DNA from 3 places in the Alcanivorax sp. IL2 genome. Region 1 is predicted to be linked to each of the others. Evidence: predicted binding sites of a transcription regulator. Region 1 holds the regulator's gene; each other region holds the start of a gene.
The links. The regulator sigma-54, encoded in region 1, starts transcription at its own class of promoters, with help from an activator protein. The targets are predictions, from matches to a motif close to TGGCACNNNNNTTGCTNT.
Positions count from the first base shown of each region.

Region 2: glnA (glutamate--ammonia ligase) is a predicted target of sigma-54. The motif match lies at 1,650-1,667, and genes of this name have one in related genera.
Region 3: ACMG4N_RS06945 (TorF family putative porin) is a predicted target of sigma-54. The motif match lies at 2,209-2,226, and genes of this name have one in related genera.

Region 1 covers NZ_CP179932.1:3,339,232-3,342,854, reverse strand. The annotation lists gene rapZ (RNase adapter RapZ) at 1-300, opposite strand, end outside; gene ptsN (PTS IIA-like nitrogen regulatory protein PtsN) at 398-871, opposite strand; gene hpf (ribosome hibernation-promoting factor, HPF/YfiA family) at 888-1,190, opposite strand; gene ACMG4N_RS15370 (RNA polymerase factor sigma-54) at 1,230-2,696, opposite strand; gene lptB (LPS export ABC transporter ATP-binding protein) at 2,959-3,623, opposite strand, start outside.
Region 2 covers NZ_CP179932.1:1,090,640-1,094,262, forward strand. The annotation lists gene ACMG4N_RS05135 (tRNA (5-methylaminomethyl-2-thiouridylate)-methyltransferase) at 49-1,146, shown strand; gene ACMG4N_RS05140 (sulfurtransferase TusA family protein) at 1,302-1,553, shown strand; gene glnA (glutamate--ammonia ligase) at 1,783-3,189, shown strand; gene ACMG4N_RS05150 (DUF4124 domain-containing protein) at 3,344-3,623, shown strand, end outside.
Region 3 covers NZ_CP179932.1:1,478,880-1,482,502, forward strand. The annotation lists gene ACMG4N_RS06940 (endonuclease/exonuclease/phosphatase family protein) at 427-1,281, shown strand; gene ACMG4N_RS06945 (TorF family putative porin) at 1,430-2,134, opposite strand; gene ACMG4N_RS06950 (hypothetical protein) at 2,352-2,822, opposite strand; gene ACMG4N_RS06955 (M14 family zinc carboxypeptidase) at 3,018-3,623, opposite strand, start outside.

The DNA.
Region 1 (3,623 bases):
GAAGCGCTTGAGCAGAGTGTTGTCGTCCGCATCCAGATAAATAATTTCGGTCTTTACCTGCTGCTGGTGCAGTGCATCCAGGATGGCGTCAAAAGCCAGTAACTGGGTGGGCAGGTTGCGCGCATCAATGCCTACTGCCGCTCGCTCTATGGGGAGCTCGCCCTGGTCAAGCTGTTCCGCAAGTGTCGGGAGCATGCCCACCGGCAGGTTGTCGACGCAGTAGTAGTTCTGGTCTTCCATGGCTTGCAGGGCGGTGGTTTTCCCCGAGCCGGATCGGCCGCTGATGATGGTGAGTTTCATGGTTGCACCGCTTGCACGCTATTTGCAGCACGTTGGCACGCAAAATGGATAGACGAGGGGATGTCCCGGGTGATGCCTGAAAGCGTGTTGCGTTCCTTCATGATGCCAGTCGCAGCTCCGCTTCGGATTCCACGGCGGTGTGATAAAGGTGGTGGTCGTTCTTGCTCAATCGCAGCTCGGCACGGTAATCGTCGTCGTTGAACAGGGACGCCAGGTGGCTGAGGGTTTTCAGGTGCTGTTCCGGGTTTTCCTGGGGAACCAGCAGTACAAAAACCAGATCTACCGGGCGACCGTCAACGGCGTCAAAATCGATGGGGGTAGAGAGTTTCAGCAGCAGCCCGATGGGTTGCTGGCAGTGACCAAGACGACAGTGAGGAATGGCGATGCCTTCACCGATGCCCGTGGAGCCCAGCTTTTCCCGGGCTACCAGGGCGTCGAAGACCTCCTGTTCGTTGAGGCTGTCGCAGCCGGCCGCGGCCAGCTGCGCAACCTGGTCCAGCAGCTGTTTCTTGCTGCTGGCCTGCACCTCGCTATGGGTGCGTGCTTCGGTGAGTAGTTCGCGAACTCGCATAATTGTCGCTTTGGGTTCAGTGGCCGCCGTGCTTGTGGCTGACGGCCTTTTCCTTGTGTTTGAGGATCTGGCGGTCGAGCTTGTCCGTCAGCTTGTCGATGGCAGCGTACATGTCGACTGCTTCAGCGGTGGCGAAGACGTCGGCCCCGGAAATATGGATAGTGGATTCCGCCTTGTGGGTCTTGGGTTCCGGGGAAAGGATCACCTGGACACTGGTAATCTGGTCGAAATGCCGTTCAAGACGGGAGAATTTGTCTCCTACGTAGGCTCGCAAAGCATCGGTAATTTCCAGGTGATGACCGCTGATATTAATTTGCATGGCTGGCTCCTTTACCTGCTCGTTGGGCCGTCCCGGCGCCTACACCAAACGCTTGCGGGCGCTGGATGACGGTATTCTCATCGCCTCACGGTACTTGGCGACTGTCCGGCGCGCTACATTGATTCCCTGCTCATTCAGCAAGCTTGCAAGCTTGTTGTCGCTGAGCGGTTTGCGGGGATTCTCGGCAGCGACCAGCTTCTTAATAATGGCACGAATAGCGGTGGAGGAACACTCACCGCCGCCGTCTGTTCCCACGTGGCTGGAGAAGAAATACTTCAACTCAAAGACGCCGCGGGGTGTCATCATGTATTTCTGGTTGGTGACCCGACTGATGGTCGATTCGTGCATCTCGACGGCGTCGGCAATGTCGGCCAGAACCAGGGGTTTCATGGCCTCTTCCCCATAGTCGAAGAAGTCCTGCTGAACGTCAACGATGCGGGTTGCCACCTTCAGCAGGGTGTCGTGGCGGCTTTGCAGGCTCTTGATGAACCACTTGGCTTCTTGCACGCAGTTGCGCAGGTACTGGCCATCCTCGCCACCGGCCTTGCGGGCCATGGAGGCGTACTGCTGCTGCAAATTGACCTTGGGCAGCACCTCCTCGTTCAGGCTGACCTGCCAGCGCCCCTGGTGCTGGCGTACGATCACGTCCGGCACCGCGTAATCCACCTGGCTTTCCCCAATCTGTTCGCCGGGAGCCGGGTCCAGGGTGCGTAGCAGCGAGAGGGCGTCCAGCAGGTTTTCTTCGCTGATCTGCAGTACCCGGCGCAGGGCGGCGTAGTCGTGCTTTTCCAGTAGCTCGAGATGCCCGAGCAGGGCCAGGGCATAGTCCAGAAAGGGCGTGTCCGTGGGCAGTTGGCGCAGCTGCACCCGCAGGCAGTCGGCCAGATCCAGACTGGCAACTCCCACCGGGTCGAATTGTTGCAGGCGGTGCTGCACAGCCAGGACTTCATCGGCTTCCAGCTCGTCACCTTCGGTGAGCAGGTCATCCTGGGCGTTCATCATCGCCACGATGTCGTCCACGGTGACGGTCAGGTAGCCGCGATCGTCCAGGGATTCGATGATGGTCATGGCGATAATGCGGTCCACATCGCTCATGGGGGTCAGATTCAGTTGCCAGAGCAGGTGGTCCTGTAGATTGCCGGCCACACTATGGCGCTGCTGCCAGTCGTCGGCATCGTCGGGGAGGGCGCTGGAGGCGCTGCTGGTCTGGCCGGAATAAACATCGTCCCATTCCGTTTCGATGCCGGGTTCGTCATCCACGAACTCTTCCAGGGCATCGTCACGCTCGGTATCCAGCTCCTGGTCGTCCTGACGTTCCTCGTCAGCGTCAGGCAGGGATTCGTCACCGAAATCATCGGCCAGCTCCAGCAACGGATTACTTTCCACGGCCTGCTGAATCTCTTGACGCAGGTCCAGCGTGGAGAGCTGCAGGAGGCGTATAGCCTGCTGCAGCTGCGGAGTCATGGTCAGCTGCTGGCCGATTTGTAGTTGTAGGCTTGGCTTCATACTGCTCAGACTGGTGTCATCCCCAAAACCTGAGAATAACAGCCTATGCATAAGGCAAGCAATATTTGTGCCAATGGTGGTTGTGTGCTAGGAGGAAGGTAGTTAACAGTGAACAGTTAATAGTTAACAGCGCGCGGGGCAGGTTTTCTGTGTTTCAAGCCTTTCCGTCGCGAACAAGCTATGGGCGCGGCGGCTTGCTCAAAAATAGTGCATGCCCCGGCCGCGAGCTGTTAACTGTTCACTATTAACTATTTACTGCCTTTTACAGCCTGAAATCGGCCCCCAGATACACATCCCGCACCTGCTGGTTGCCAAGAATGGTGTCCGCATCGCCGGAGGCGATGATATGGCCGGCGCTGACGATGTAGGCGGTGTCGCAGATATCCAGGGTTTCGCGCACGTTGTGGTCGGTGATCAGTACGCCGATGCCGCGCTCTTTCAGATGGCGGATGATGCCCTTGATGTCGTTCACGGAAATCGGGTCCACGCCGGCGAAGGGTTCATCCAGCAGGATGAAATCCGGGTCGGTGGCCAGGCCGCGGGCGATTTCTGCCCGGCGCCGCTCACCGCCGGACAGGCTCATACCCAGGGAATCACGGATGTGGGTGATATGGAATTCCTTGAGCAGGCTTTCCATGCGTTCGTGACGCTCCGCCTTGCTCAGCTCCTTGCGGGTTTCCAGGATCGCCATGATGTTCTCTTCCACGGTCAGGCGGCGGAAGATGCTGGCTTCCTGGGGCAAGTAGCCGATGCCACGCTGGGCGCGGCCATGCATGGGCAGATGGGTGATATCCGCCTCGTTGATGTCGATCCGACCGGCGTCCGCTTCCACCAGTCCGACAATCATGTAGAAGCAGGTGGTCTTGCCGGCGCCATTGGGACCGAGCAGGCCGACGATCTGGCCGGCTTCCACGTCCAGGGAGACAT
Region 2 (3,623 bases), 1.3 Mb from region 1:
TTCGCCGCCCATTTTTTGAGCGCCGATCAAGGCAGCAGGTTTTTTCACATGACGTCTTCTGTAACTGAGTCAATCCAACCGATTAAGCGCCGCGCTATCGCACTGGTGTCCGGCGGACTGGACTCCATGCTGGCCGTCAAGGTGATGCAGGAGCAGGGGATAGAGGTGGAAGGCGTGAATTTCTTTACCGGTTTCTGTGTGGAAGGCCATACCCATGCCATCCGCAAGAAAGACAAGGATAAGGAAAAGCGCAACAACGCCCTGTGGGTGGCCGAGCAGCTTGGCATCAAGATGCACATCATTGATATCTCCGAGGAGTACAAGGATGTGGTGCTCAACCCCAGGCATGGCTACGGGGCCAACCTGAATCCCTGCCTGGACTGCAAGATTTTCATGGTCAACCAGGCCACCCTGATGATCAACAAGGCCCGGGAGTTTGCCGGAGATCGGGGGTTTGATTTTATCGTCACGGGCGAGGTGATCGGCCAGCGCCCGAAAAGCCAGCGCAAGGCCACCATGCCGATTATCAGCGCGGAATCCGGCGCCGACGAGCGTCTGCTGCGACCGCTATGCGCGAAGAACTTGCCGGCTACCCTGCCAGAACGTGAAGGCTGGGTAGACCGGGAGTCCCTGCACGATTTTTCCGGCCGCAGCCGCAAACCGCAAATGGCCCTGGCCAAGAAGTTCGGGCTGGATGACTTTGCCCAGCCCGCCGGCGGTTGCTGCTTCCTTACCGACGAATCCTATTCCAACAAGCTGGCGGATCTGTGGAAGGCCCGCAACGAGCGTCGCTACGAACTGGATGACATCATGCTGTTAAAGGTGGGGCGTCATATCCGTCCGCAGCCCCACTTAAAGCTGATCATCAGCCGGGAGGAAGGTGAGAACCGTTTCCTGGAGGGATATCGCTACCAGTTTACCAGCATCACTACGGTGAGCTGCCCGGGGCCTTTGGCCCTGGTGGATGGCAATTTCCAGAATGATGAGGAAATGCAGCAGGCGGCGGCGATTGTGGCCCGTTATTCCAAGGGGCGTTCGTCGGATGAGGTTACCCTGGAAGTGCGCAGCCCGGATGGTGTGGCGCGCCAGGTGACTGTTGAGCCGTTTCACCCGGATGCGGTGCCGTTGGCCTGGAATGTAGGGTAAAGCAGCGATGAGCTGTTAGCTGCGAGGAAAACAAACAATGTTGCTGGGGTTGTGCTTCGTTTGGAGCGCGGCACCATCTTTAGAAGCTAGAAGCTAGAAGCTAGAAGCTAGAAGCTAGAAGCTAGAAGCTAGAAGCTAGAAGCCAAGGATTCCTGATGACCGAAGCTTTTCACGAACTGGATGTGCGCCGCATGCTGTGTCCCATGCCGGTGATCAAGACGCAGAACAAGGTGCGCACCCTGGCCTCCGGTGATTGCCTGCGAGTGGTATGCACGGACCCCGGCGCGCTGAGCGATATCCCTGCCTGGTGCCGGATCAACGGGCACGAGGTGGTGGAAACCGGCGAGGCGGGCAATGAGGTGTTTGTGGTCCTGCGGGTAGGCGAGGACAGCGGTGCACTATTTTAGTGCAACAAAATGGTGCAGTGCACCACAGTAACGCACCGTAAGGTGCTATTTTTCCCTTGATTCTGTATTTTGGCGTCAAATGCGCTAAAAAAGGGCTGGCATGGAACTTGCCTCCCTATTGGCAAAGCAGGCCTGGTGGCCGAGAATACCGGCTCTCTGTTCTGCCCTGATGCGGGGCGGGGCGATGAGCCAGAGACAAACCCGCTGTTCCTTAGGAGGACGCACGACAATGTCTGAAAAGACCCTCAAGCTGATTAAAGATAATGATGTGAAATGGGTGGACCTGCGCTTCACCGATAGCCGTGGTAAGGAGCAGCACGTAACCCTCCCCGTGGGCGAAATCGACGAAGATTTCTTCCAGGATGGCAAAATGTTCGATGGCTCTTCCATTGCTGGCTGGAAAGGCATCAACGAGTCCGACATGGTGATGATGCCTGACGACTCTACTGCCGTGCTGGACCCGTTCACTGACGTGGCCACCGTTAACCTGCGTTGTGACATTCTCGAGCCGAACACCATGACCGGTTACGAGCGTGACCCGCGTTCTGTTGCCAAGCGTGCTGAAGAGTACCTGAAGGCTACCGGCATCGCGGATTCCGCGCTGTTCGGTCCGGAGCCGGAATTCTTCGTATTCGATTCCGTGCAGTGGAAATCCGACATGCAGGGTTCCATGTACAACATTCACTCCGAAGAAGCCGCGTGGGTTTCCCACGAAGACTTCGAAGGTGGCAACATTGGTCACCGTCCGGGCGTGAAAGGCGGCTACTTCCCGGTTCCGCCGGTAGATAGCCTGCACGACCTGCGTGGCGCCATGTGTTCTGCCATGGAGTCCATGGGGCTGAAGATCGAAGTTCACCACCACGAAGTGGGCACTGCTGGCCAGTGTGAGATCGGTGTTGGCGCCAACACCCTGACCGCCAAGGCTGACGAAGTGCAGATCCTCAAGTACTGCACACATAACGTGGCCCACGCCTACGGCAAGACAGCTACCTTCATGCCCAAGCCGCTGATCGGCGATAACGGCTCCGGTATGCACGTTCACGTGTCCCTGGCCAAAGACGGCAAGAACCTGTTCGCCGGTGACGGCTACGCTGGCCTGTCCGACGAAGCGCTGTACTTCATTGGCGGCATCATCAAGCACGCCCGTGCCCTGAACGCCTTCACCAACGGTTCCACCAACTCCTACAAGCGTCTGGTGCCCGGTTTCGAAGCCCCGGTAATGCTGGCTTACTCTGCCCGTAACCGTTCTGCTTCCATCCGTATTCCGTTCGTGAGCAGTGCCAAGGCCCGTCGTATCGAAGCACGCTTCCCTGATCCGTCTGCCAACCCCTACCTGTGCTTCGCGGCACTGCTGATGGCTGGCCTGGACGGTATCAAGAACAAGCTGCACCCTGGCGACGCCATGGACAAGGATCTGTACGATCTGCCGGCTGAAGAAGCGAAAGACATCCCGACCGTGGCGCACACCCTGACCATGGCCCTGGATTGTCTGGAAGCCGACATGGACTTCCTGACCGAAGGTGACGTGTTCACCAAGGACATGATCGAAGGCTACATCTCCCTGAAGCGTGGTGAGATCGAGCGTCTGAACATGACCCCGCACCCGGTCGAGTTCGATATGTACTACTCCTGCTAATTTCCTTCGGGAAACATTGCAGAAAGAGGGCCCCCGCTTGTCGGGGGCTTTTTTTGTCTGTGTTATTCTGCTTGAAGCGCCAATTTGTGCATTTGGCCCTTTCCCGTGCTTTATGAGCGAGTGAGAATCAAGGGTAGGTTCATGGGAGGCGATAATGAAGAAAACAGGAATGCTGATGGCCGGGCTGCTTCTTTGCTTCGGCGGACTCCATGCTGAGACAAAGGTGGAGGGAGAGGGCGAAGAGGCCAAGGCGCCGGCTAAAATATATCGGTCTGTGGATAAGCATGGAAATGTGATCTTCAGTGACCAGCCGGCTGAGGATAAGGGGGCCTCAGAGGAGGTGCACTTGCGCACGCCCAATACGGTACCCATGAAGCAGGTAAAGCTTCCTCAGGTTGACTCTCAGGCCGCTGAAGAAGAGCAGGCTGAGGAGT
Region 3 (3,623 bases), 1.7 Mb from region 1:
GGGCTTTTTTTGATCGCAAACCTCGCATAGATGCAAAACGTAGGGTGCCACTGTGCCTAAGGCGAACTGCACCATCAAACGCCGGATCGGTGCAGTTCGCCTTAGGCTCAGTGGCACCCTACGCTATTGGCTGCGGTCAGGGGTTCAGGGGCCTGTCATCCGGAAGCAAGTTCCGGGGCAAGCCAGTTTCCGCTAATTCGCGAAGGTCTTTTAGCTGACGCCGAAAGCTTGACGCTCGGCCACGCAGCATTTCGGGTGTGTCTTATATCTCGTCCTCTTTTCCTACACAAACCTCCGCGTTTTCTACTGTTGCGATGTGCTAGGCGTTCATACACTGCCTGCATGCGATATCTGATTTTTTGTTTATGTTTGCTGGTCGCGACCGGGCTGTGGGCGGATTGCCGAGGCCTTGCTCCCGACCGTGGTGTGCCCGCCCCCGCAGCGGATGAATGGACTCTGGCGACGCTGAACCTGTGGCGGCTTCGCGATACCCGCAAAGACAGCCGGCTGGATGAACCGCTTTCCGAGGCTGTGTTGAACAGGCGAATACAGGCGCTGGCTGGGTTTATTGCCGGCCCTTTGCAGGCGCCCCATATGCTGGCTGTTCAGGAAGTGGAAAATCGTGAGTTACTCGAGGCCCTGGCGGTACGCCTTGCCAGGCACGGCTGGCGTTACCGCGTCGCACTGAAAGAGGGCAATGACCCTTCCGGCATGGATGTGGGGCTGCTTTATCGGCAGCCGGTACGGATTGTGTCGGTAGAAAGCCTGTTTGCGGAGCAGGAATTTCACGGCCACTCACTGTTTTCCCGTCCGCCCTTGCACGTGACTGTGCGCTCTCCTCGGCAGTTGCAGTTGGTCGTCGTGCACTTGCGTAGTGCGCGAGGTCTGCACAAGTCACGGGTTCGGCAAAAAAGGCAGCGTCAGGCCGCGTTGCTGGCCAGCTGGGCCATTGAGCAAAGTGGGTCGTTGATAATGGCCGGTGATTTCAACAGCACCTGGGGCGCCGGGCGTATCTCGGCAAGCTATAGGCGTTTTGCGCAATCCGGTCTGTTCAATCTGTGGCAACGGCTGCCAAAGCGGGAACGTTACAGTTTTCGTCACCGTTGCCGACCACAGGCCCTGGACCATATCTGGGTGTCACCGGATTTGGAAACGTCTGTCAGCACAATGGCGGTAAGCCGTGGCAATGCAGGTCGCTATCACAGCCTCTATGGCAGCCAGGGGGTGGCGCCGGTATCGGATCATGATGCGCTGGTAGTGTACTTTTCTGCAGAGAGGTAACGACAGGTTTGGCGTGTTGCCTGAAGCGCGGGGGATGTTGCGTGGAAGGTAAAAAGACGCCGCGGGGTTGCTTGCGTGTTTGCGAGGACCAGGGAGAGCCCCGCGGCGTTAAACAGTGAGCGGCGTGAGCCGCCCGTTTTCTTGGTGCTTACAGAGCGAACTCGTAGGCAACGCTCAATACTACGTCGTCATCCCAAGTGTCGACGCCATTCACGTCTTCCTGATCTACGATCTTGGATGCCGTGAAGGTGAATTGCTCGGTAACGGCGTAGCTGAGATCCACGTGCGTGTAATCTGCGAGAGTGCCGTCTACCTCAGGGTCACCGTCGTAATCGTAATAACCTGCGCTAATGCCGTATTTGTCGTAGCCGTAGCCCAGCGCAAAGTAGTCATCTTTGTAGTCTACGGCATCGTCGCCACGGCCAACTTCGCCAACACCGATGAAAGCATCAGCGCTGAAACCGGCAAAGCCTAGACCAAGATGGACTTCCTCAAAGTCCGCGCTGGAAGCCGGGTCCGGCGCAGTGGTGCCACCGGTCGTGTAATTATAGTCGATGTAGCTGATGTCGTAGCTCAGACCTTCAATCTCGCCACCGAAACCGGCGTACAGGTCGTACTCGGTGTCGTCGGTTTCAGAAGATGCCCAGGCACCAGCGTACAGACCGGAAGTGTGGGAGTAGTCAACGCTACCGTACACCGCAGCGCCGTCGGTCAGTTGCTGACCACGCCACAAGTACTGGCTGGAAGCGCCCAGGGTACCACTGACTTCAGCAGCAGCGATGGCCGGAGCCAGGCTGGCAGCCACGATGGAAGCGGCCAAAACGGTTTTCTTCAGACCAAATACGTTTTTCATGTGCAACCCTCTTAACAAGTCTAATTCGTTCAATGTGCGCTGGTGACGCACCGCCTTTTCGGCTCGAAAAAGATATTGCAGAGAGCGTGCCAACTATTTTTTGTTTATATAAAACAGCGGCTTGATGGTTTCGTAGGAAGAAAAAGGGGGTTTAACAAAGGGGAAACAGACAATGCGGTGCGCGAAATTGGTGCTGCGCACCGCATTGGTGCGCATATTATGGGCACTGCCAGTCCGTGAGCACGGCATCCACACTGGCGCCGCTGGCGTCTTTCAGTGACAAACCACATTGACCGTTCTCATGGACAAAGTGCGCCTGGTAGTCGCCGCCGGCCTGAGGGGCAAACTGCAGGGCTACTTTGCAGCGGTCACGGCTATTGTCAGCCTGACGGCGGTTATAGATGACGCCGATGCGGGTAGCCGGGGCAATATCGACCGTAGTGGTGACCTGGGGGCTTTTCTTCATTGTTTTCAGTAAATCGTCCAGGGCTCCTCCGCTAACCGGGTTTTGCGACAGCGCGTATTCCGTTGATTTGAAGCCCTTGCCGGGCACACAGACCACCGGTTGAGCGGCTGTATTGTTGCTGGTGAAGGTGACCTGGGCGGTATCTCCACTGGTCGGTGGCTGGTAATTCAGGTGCTGACAGCCGGCCAGCAGGGCCAGGGGGGCAAGTATCAGGGCTTTCATGGTGTGTCCTTATCGAGGCGTTTGGCAAAGTGTAAGTCAGCCGGGCGGCGGACCCAATGGGCTTTTCTGTTGCAAGGTCGGGGCCATGAATGGATGGTGGCCTCGCAGATGGCGTGAGAAACCTGTGTAGGAGCTTGCTTGCAAGCGAAGGGAGGCGAATTCGCTTGCAAGCAAGCTCCTACAAAAGATCAGCGGTTAGTCAGCGTCCCCGAACCAGTGCGCAATGGCCTGTCGGGTCAGTGCCGGTTTTTCCCGGGTAGTGGGCAGCCAGTTGCCGGCGTTGGCAGTCATGGCGGTGAGAAACTCGAACAGGGGCAGGTGCTGACGCAGTACCCGGTGATGGCGGTGGCCGATTACCGGGTTGAAGTATCCGAAGAAATCCAGCATCTGCCGCGGGTTCTTGCGCACCCATAGCCAGGAGCCCATTTCCAGGGTGAACGGCAGGAAGGTGTGATGCGGTGCCCGTTCCTGGGCGTCGTCGTAAAGGTAGTCCCACAGATCACCATGGGTGGTGTAGTTCACTGACTGTGGCTCGATCAGGTAGGGATGATGGTGAGGGTAGGTGTCCTCAAAATGCTGTTTGAGCCGGAATACTTCGCCGATATGGGGAATGGGGCGATGGCTGCGGGCGTAACAGCACCAGATCCGGTCGCGTCGGCCAAAGCCGCTGTGACAGTCCAGGCTCATGGAAAATGGAGCCGGCATCAGCTTTTCGCGTACCACGCGAGCCACGGCCTGGGCTTCCGGCTCCATGGGGTTGCCACTTTTCCCCCGGTACCAGGGCAGATGGCGACTGATGCG